2 regions of the Aromatoleum petrolei genome follow, and region 1 is predicted to be linked to the other one. Evidence: predicted binding sites of a transcription regulator. Region 1 holds the regulator's gene; the other holds the start of a gene.
What was found. The regulator FliA, encoded in region 1, starts transcription of late flagellar genes. The targets are predictions, from matches to a motif close to CTAAAGTTNNNNNNNNNNNNGCCGNTA.
Positions count from the first base shown of each region.

Region 2: ToN1_RS17700 (chemotaxis protein) is a predicted target of FliA. The motif match lies at 1,496-1,522, and genes of this name have one in related genera.

Region 1 covers NZ_CP059560.1:1,559,249-1,563,096, reverse strand. The annotation lists gene flhF (flagellar biosynthesis GTPase FlhF) at 1-819, shown strand, start outside; gene ToN1_RS07190 (MinD/ParA family ATP-binding protein) at 821-1,636, shown strand; gene ToN1_RS07185 (RNA polymerase sigma factor FliA) at 1,747-2,526, shown strand; gene ToN1_RS07180 (flagellar motor protein) at 2,552-3,292, shown strand; gene motD (flagellar motor protein MotD) at 3,303-3,848, shown strand, end outside.
Region 2 covers NZ_CP059560.1:3,893,709-3,897,556, reverse strand. The annotation lists gene ToN1_RS17705 (chemotaxis protein) at 1-447, opposite strand, end outside; gene ToN1_RS17700 (chemotaxis protein) at 461-1,429, opposite strand; gene ToN1_RS17695 (chemotaxis protein CheB) at 1,630-2,226, opposite strand; gene ToN1_RS17690 (CheR family methyltransferase) at 2,246-3,244, opposite strand; gene motB (flagellar motor protein MotB) at 3,302-3,848, opposite strand, start outside.

The DNA of each region.
Region 1 (3,848 bases):
GACATCGTCGGCGAGCTCCTCGAAGCAGGCTTCTCCGGCGTGCTCGCGCGTCGCCTGGCCGAATCCGTGGATGAAGAGGCATCGCCGGAGGATGCCCGTGCCGCGGTGAAGAACGCACTCGCGCGCGATCTGCGTGCGGTTGCGTCTGATGCGGACATCATTGACCGTGGGGGCGTGTATGCGCTGGTGGGGCCGACGGGCGTGGGCAAGACGACGACGACGGCGAAGCTCGCGGCACGCTGCGTCGTGCGCCACGGTGCTGACCGGCTGGCGTTGATCACGACCGACGGCTACCGCATCGGGGCGCAGGAGCAGCTGCGCATCTACGGGCGCATCCTCGGCGTGCCGGTGTTTTCCGTACGCGACGCCGCTGACCTGCGCCAGACCCTTGCCGAGCTGCGCAACAAGCACATGGTGCTGATCGACACGATGGGCATGAGCCAGCGCGACAAGATGGTCGCCGAGCAGGCAGCGATGCTGACGGGCGCCGGCGATGTTCGTCGCTTGCTGCTGCTCAATTCGACCTGTCGCGGCGACACGCTCGCGGACGTCGTGCGCGCATACAACGGGCCGGACCTGGCCGGTTGCGTGCTGACCAAGGTGGACGAGGCTGCATCGCTCGCCCCCGCCCTCGATGTGGCCGTGCGCAACGAGCTCAACGTCTTCTATGTCGCCAACGGCCAGCGAGTGCCGGAGGACCTGCACCTGCCTAATCGTGCCTACCTGCTGCATCGCGCGCTGCGCGAGCAGTCCGACGAGTCGCCGTGGAAGCTGCAGGGCGACGAGGCGGCCCTGATGCTGGCGGCCTGCGGAGTCTGACATGATCGACCCGCGTGAAGACCAGGCAGCCGGGCTGCGGCGCCTGTTCCGGCGCGCACCTCCGACGGTCGTCGCGCTGTACGCGACCGGGCGCCGGCGTGCGCATGTGGCGCTGCAGGCGGCGCACCGCATCGCGGGGCACGGCCGGCGCGTGCTGTTGCTCGACGAGGCGCAGGGCGAGGATTCGCTGGCCGGGGTGCTCGGCCTGCCTACGGGAGGCGACCTGCTGGGCGTGCTCGGCGGTCGCAGTTCGGCGCGGGAACTCGTCCAGCCGGTGCCGGGCCTGCTCGGGCGCGTGCCGGTGGCGGCCTGCGCGCTCGCACTGCCGCTTCTCGACGGCGAGCGGCGCGACTGCGTGCTCGACGCACTGCGGACGCTGCAACGCCCTGCGAGTTTCATCCTGATCCACTCGGCGTGTGAGAGCGCCGCCGATCCGTCACCCTTCGCGCTGGCGGCGCCGCGCCGTCTGGTGGTCGCCGAGGCGAGCCGCAGCGGCGCGACCGACGCCTACCAGGTGATCAAGCGCCTCGCCGCGGCTGGCGCGGGTTCGCTGCATGTGGCGGTGTGCGGAGCGCGCGGGCGAGCCGACGCCACGGCCTTCTTCCACAGCCTGAGCGAGCTCGTGCGCCGCCACGTCGGCGTGCCGCTCGCCTGGCTAGGCGAGGTCGAGCGCGATGAGTTGGCGGCGGGTTTGGGGCAGGGCGCAGCGGAGGCTTCTCCGCGCGATGCCGAGGCCGCCTTCCTGCGCCGCCTCGCGACGTTCGGCAATGTACAGGCCGGCGCGGCGGCTGGCAGGGGGGCTCCGACATGGGACTGAGTGCCTACCCGTTTGGCAAAAGCGGGCCGGCTGCGGGACAATGGACGTCCGCCGGTTTGCCCCCATGTCCGGAACCCCGTCCAGGACGGAAGAAGATACAGGCGAAGTGGATGTACGACGCAGCGGGTAATCTCGACAAGAACCATCTGGTGGAGGCCTATGCCCCGCTGGTCAAGCGCATCGCCTACCACCTGATGGCGAAGCTGCCGGCCAGCGTGCAGATGGACGACCTGATCCAGAACGGCATGATGGGCCTGCTGGATGCGATCGGCCGCTACGAGGACGGACTGGGCGCGCAGTTCGAGACCTATGCCGTGCAGCGCATCCGCGGCGCGATGCTCGATGGACTGCGCGAGAACGACTGGCTGCCGCGCAGCATGCGGCGTGACATGCGCCGCATCGAGTCAGCGGTGCACGAACTGGAACAACGCCACGGACGCCAGCCGTCCGAGGCGGAGCTCGCTGAACTGCTGGGCATGCCGCTCGCCGAGTACCAGCGCATGCTGCAGGACGCGCGCGGTTACCAGCTGGTGCATTTCGAGGACTTCACCGACGGCGAGGGCGAGGACTACTTCGAGCGGCATCTCGGCGAGCACGAATCGAATCCGGCCGACATCCTCGAGGAGGCCGACATGCGCAGCGCGCTCGTGCGGGCGATCGAGGATCTGCCCGAGCGCGAGAAGCTGATGATGGCCCTGTACTACGACGAGGAGCTCAACCTGCGCGAGATCGGCGAGGTGCTGGGCGTGTCCGAGTCGCGCGTGTGCCAGCTCCACAGCCAGGCTGTGGCGCGGCTGCGGGCGCGCATCCTGGGCAGCGCAGGGCCGGCGGGAACCCCGACCCGGGCGCGCCGCGGACGGCCGCCCAAGAATCCTCCGTCCGGCGGCTGAGCGGGCCGGCCGAGGGACTGCGGACATGGACAAGATCAGCGTCGTAGGACTCACCCTGGGCATCGCCGCCCTGATCATGGGGCAGGTGATCGAGGGGGGGCATATCGCATCCCTCCTGCAGCCCACCGCTTTCCTCATCGTGATCGGCGGCACACTGGGTGCCGTGATGCTGCAGAGCCCGCTGAAGGTCTTCCGCGAGGGCATGCGCATGACCCGGTGGGTCTTCATGCCGCCGCCGGCCAGCCATGCCGCGCTGATTCGCCAGGCGACGAGCTGGAGCCAGATCGCGCGCAAGGAAGGGCTGCTGGCGCTGGAGGCGCAGATTCCGCGCATCAGCGATTCGTTCACCCGCAAGGGGCTGCAGCTCCTCGTCGATGGCGTCGAGCCGCAGCGGCTGCGCGAGGTGCTGGAGGTCGAGATCGACGCGTGGGCGGCGCAGATGCGCCAGGGGGCGCGCATCTGGGAGGCGGCCGGCGGCTACGCGCCGACGCTGGGCATCCTCGGCGCGGTGCTGGGCCTGATCCACGTGATGGAGAACCTGACCGATCCGTCGAAGCTGGGGGCCGGCATCGCGGTGGCTTTCGTCGCCACGGTGTATGGCGTGGGTTTCGCCAACCTGGTGTTCCTGCCGATGTCGAAGAAGCTCATGGCCTACGTGGCCGACGGGGTGTCGCAGCGCGAGATGCTCGTGGACGGGCTGGTCGGCATCGCCAATGGCGACAATCCGCGCATCATCGAGAGCCGCATGCAGGGTTACATCGCCTGAGCGTGCCCCGATGCGACGCCACCGCAGACACCGCCAGCTGGACGACGCGAACCACGAGAATCAGGATCGCTGGCTCGTGTCCTACGCGGACTTCATCACCCTGCTGTTCGCCTTCTTCGTCGTGATGTATTCGCTGTCATCGGTGAATGAGGGCAAGTACCGCGTGCTGTCCGATTCGCTGATCAACGCCTTCCGCAACATCACCGTGAATGTGCCGGGCGACCCCGTCATCGCCCCGCCGCCGGCCGTCGCGCCGCCCAAGCCCGCGCCCTTGTCGCCGAACCCGGACGAGGAGGTCGAGAAGCGGCGTCGGGCCGAGTACAAGCGCATGACGACGATGGCCGAGGACATCCGTCGCGTGCTGGAGCCGCTGACCCAGGGCGGGCAGGTCCGTGTGGCGGAAGGGGCGCGCGGGATCTCGGTGGAGATCAACGCCAGGGTGCTGTTCGCGCCGGGCGATGCGGTCCTCGCGGCGCCCGCGGTGGCGGCGCTGCGGGCCGTCGCCGAGGTGCTGGCGCGTGCCGAGTTTCCGATCACGGTCGAGGGCCACACCGAC
Region 2 (3,848 bases), 2.3 Mb from region 1:
GTCAGGCAATTCGGTGATCGCGGTAATGTAGTTGTGCACGTTGCTCGAGACATTGTCCGGAGCGCGCACCTTGTCCCAGTCGACGCGGATGATGCGGTCGACACCCGCGACGAGGAATCCGAGGGTGCGCTTACTGTACTCGGTGACCATCATCGAACCGCCGAGCGGCTCGCCCGGCCGCGCGAGGCCCAGGATCTTGGCCAGCGACAACACGGGGATCACGTTGCCGCGCAGCGAAATCAGCCCCTCCACACCCGCCGGCATATTGGGTGCGCGCGTGATGAAGGGCGTTGCCGACACCTCGCGCACCTTGAACACGTTGATTCCGAAGGTTTCCGTGGTTCCGAGCGAGAACAGCAGAATCTCCATGCGGTTCGAGCCGGCAAGGCTCGTACGGCCATCGACGACGTTCAGTACGCCGTTTTCTTCGGTCTGGTAGCTGGACATGGCGAAAGATTCCTCAGGAAGCGCGGCCTTGCTGCTCGGCACAATTGAGCAGGCGGCGCAGCGTCTCGGCAAGACGCTGAGGTTCGAACTTCGGGACGTATTCATCGACGCCGACCGACCTACCGAGCTGCTGGTTCGACATGCCGGACAGCGAAGAATGCATGATCACCGGAATTCCCGCGAAACGCGGGTCGGACTTGATCGACTTGGTCAGGATGTAGCCGTCCATCTCCGGCATCTCCACGTCGGTAAGCACCAGGCTCACCACGTCGCTGACCTTGCGCCCGGTAGATTCGGCAAAGCGTGCCGCCTTCTGCAGCTCTTCCCACGCCATGCGGCCGTTGATCGCCCCCACATAGGGCACACCCAGGACATCGAGCGTGCGTTCGATCTGACGGCGCGCGACCGAGGAGTCGTCGGCGAAGTACACCGTATGCGTGCTTCCTTCAATCGGCTCGATGCCCTTGAAAAGGTACTGGTCATCCTGATTGGTCGTTTCCGCCAGGACTTTCTCGACGTCCAGCATCATTACCAGCTTGTTGTCCTTGAGCTCGGTGACCGCCGTGACGAGCCCGCCCATGTTGGCCGTGAGCATGTCCGGCGGCACGCGCATCTGCGCCCAGTCGAGGCGCAGGATGGTGTCGACCGCCTCGACCAGGAAACCCTGCGTATGGCCGTTGTATTCGGTGACGATCATGATGTCGCGCCGGGCATCGGCGCCGACGCCGACGTAGCGACCGAGATCGACGACGGGCACGAGCACGCCGCGCAGGCTGACCATGCCCTCGACCGAGGACGGCATCTCCGGTGCAGCGGTGATGGTCGGCGTACGCATCACTTCGCGCACCTTGAACACGTTGATGCCGAAGGTTTCGCGACGTCCCGTGCGCTGATCGACGCCGAGCGTAAACAGCAGTATCTCCAGCTTGTTCGTGCCGGCCAGGCGCGTGCGTGCCTCGATATTCTTGAACAGTTCGGACATTTCACTCTCCGCGTTACGCGGCAATATGATCGGAGCGGCATCCCTGCGCCGTGATTACAATCAAGATAACGTCAGTGACCTGAAATACTTGAGGCGGGGCAACAGAGATTTTCTGCTGCTTTCCCGCCAGCCGCCCATTCTCGCACTCTGGTCGCCGTCCCGGTGGCTCGTGTCGGCCCGGCCTCAACGCAGAGTCCCGCCTAAGCATCCCGCACACCGCCGAGCATCGTCTGCCGCAATGCATGGTGCGCGATTTCGTCGAGCGAAACGACCTCGCTCGCAGCTCCGATCATCGCTGCCTCGCGTGGCATCCCATATACGACGCAGGAGCCGGCATCCTGAGCGATGGTCCACGCCCCCGCGCGCCGCATCTCGAGCAGCCCCTGCGCACCGTCCTTGCCCATGCCCGTGAGAAGGATCCCCACAGCCGCCGCCCCCACCTGCACAGCCGCCGAGGCGAACAGCGCATCGACCGAAGGTCGGTGCCGATTCACCGGATCGGCACGCGACAGTTCGCACTGCAGTCCCCCCGTCGGTCCGCGCCGAACAAGGAGGTGCGAATGTCCCGGTGCGATGTAGGCCGTGCCCGGCAGCACCGCCTCGCCATGCTCGGCCTCCTTGACTCTCACCGCGCACAACCCGTCCAGGCGTCGCGCGAAGGCGCCGGTGAACATTTCGGGCATGTGTTGCACGATCAGGATCGGCGGCGAATTCTGCGGTAAGCCGAGCAGGACCTGCTTGATCGCCTCGGTACCGCCGGTCGATGCCCCGATGAAAATGATACGGCCGGAGGGCACGTGGCCCCCGGACAGGGGCCTAGTTGCCGTCGGCATCGGTGCGCTGATAGACGGTCCGCCCGGTCGAACGGAACAGGTCGGACGCATGCATGAAGCTCTCGGAATGGCCGGCGAACAGCGCGCCGTCCTTGCGCAGCAAGGGCACGAAACGCTTGAGGATGCCGTACTGCGTCGTCTTGTCGAAGTAGATCATGACGTTGCGGCAGAAGATCGCATCCAGCGGCCCCTGCACCGGCCACACCGGATCGAGGAGGTTGATGCGCCTGAAACTCAGCAGACGCTTCAGCTCCGGGCGCACGCGGTGCTCGCCGGCCGCCAGCCCCGCGCCCTGCTCGAAATAGCGCCGCAGCATGTCTGGCGCCATGCGCGCCACGCGTTCGTCGCGATACACGCCGCGCTCGGCATGCGCGAGGACGCTGGTATCGATGTCGCTGGCGAGAATGTGCACCGGAGGATTGAGCGAATTGAAGGCCTCGCATGCCGTGATCGCGAGCGAGTACGGCTCCTCGCCGGTGGACGCCGCATTGCACCAGATGCGAATCGTTCTGCGCTCGGCAATGCGCCGCATGCGCTCGGCGAGGATGTCGAAATGGTGCGACTCGCGGAAGAATGAGGTGAGATTGGTCGTCAGCGAGTTGACGAAGGTCTCCCATTCGGTGCGATCGCGCTCGAGGCGGCCAATGTACTGCGCAAAGCTGCGATCGCCGCACGCGCGCAAGCGGCGCGCGAGCCTGCTGTACACCATGTCCAGCTTCGCCGGGGACAGGACGATGCCCGCATGGTCGTAGATCAGTTTGCGGATGCGTTCGAAGTCGGCCTGCGTCAGCTCGAACTCGCGCTCGCCGCCAACCGACAACGCCGACGCGGCGGCCGCGGCCGCCAGCGCGGCCAGCCCCGGCGCGGACATCGAAGCGGAGGTCGACGCAACACTCGGGCGGATCGGACCGGCCGCCGCCGGGCGACCCGCAATGACCGGTGTTGCCGGCTTGCGGCCGAAGGGAGAGTCACCAGCAGGCATCTTCAGATCACCTCGAGGCCCGCTTCGGGGCGGCAGCGCATTGCATGAACGATCGCATCAGGGCGACTTGACGGGCGGCAAGGGAAGCGGCAACGCACTGCGCCCCCTCGGCGGCGTCGCGGGCGCCTGGCTCCTGCTCTCAATATTCTCGCGCAACTCGGCGCCGTCGAGCGGCGCGGCCGAACCGATGTCGAGCGCACCGGCCTGGTTGCGCACGGCCTCCTCGGTCTTCTTGTTCATCACGATGATGCTGATGCGACGGTTCATCGGATGGAACAAGTCGTCCTTGCGCAGCGGCACCATGTCTGCGAGCCCCACGACGCGGATCACCTTGCCCGCCTCGAGACCTCCTGCGACCAGTTCGCGGCGCGAGGCATTGGCGCGGTTGCTCGACAGCTCCCAGTTTGAGAAGCCGCGCTCGCCGCCGGCGTAGCGCGCCGCATCGGTGTGCCCCGAGAGGCTCAGGCGGTTGGAAACATCGTTGAGCGCACGCCCGATCGCCCGCAGCAGCTCACGCGTGTAAGGCAGCAGCTCGTCGCTCGCGGTGTTGAACATGGGGCGGTTCTGCGCATCGACGATCTGGATGCGCAGACCTTCCGACGTG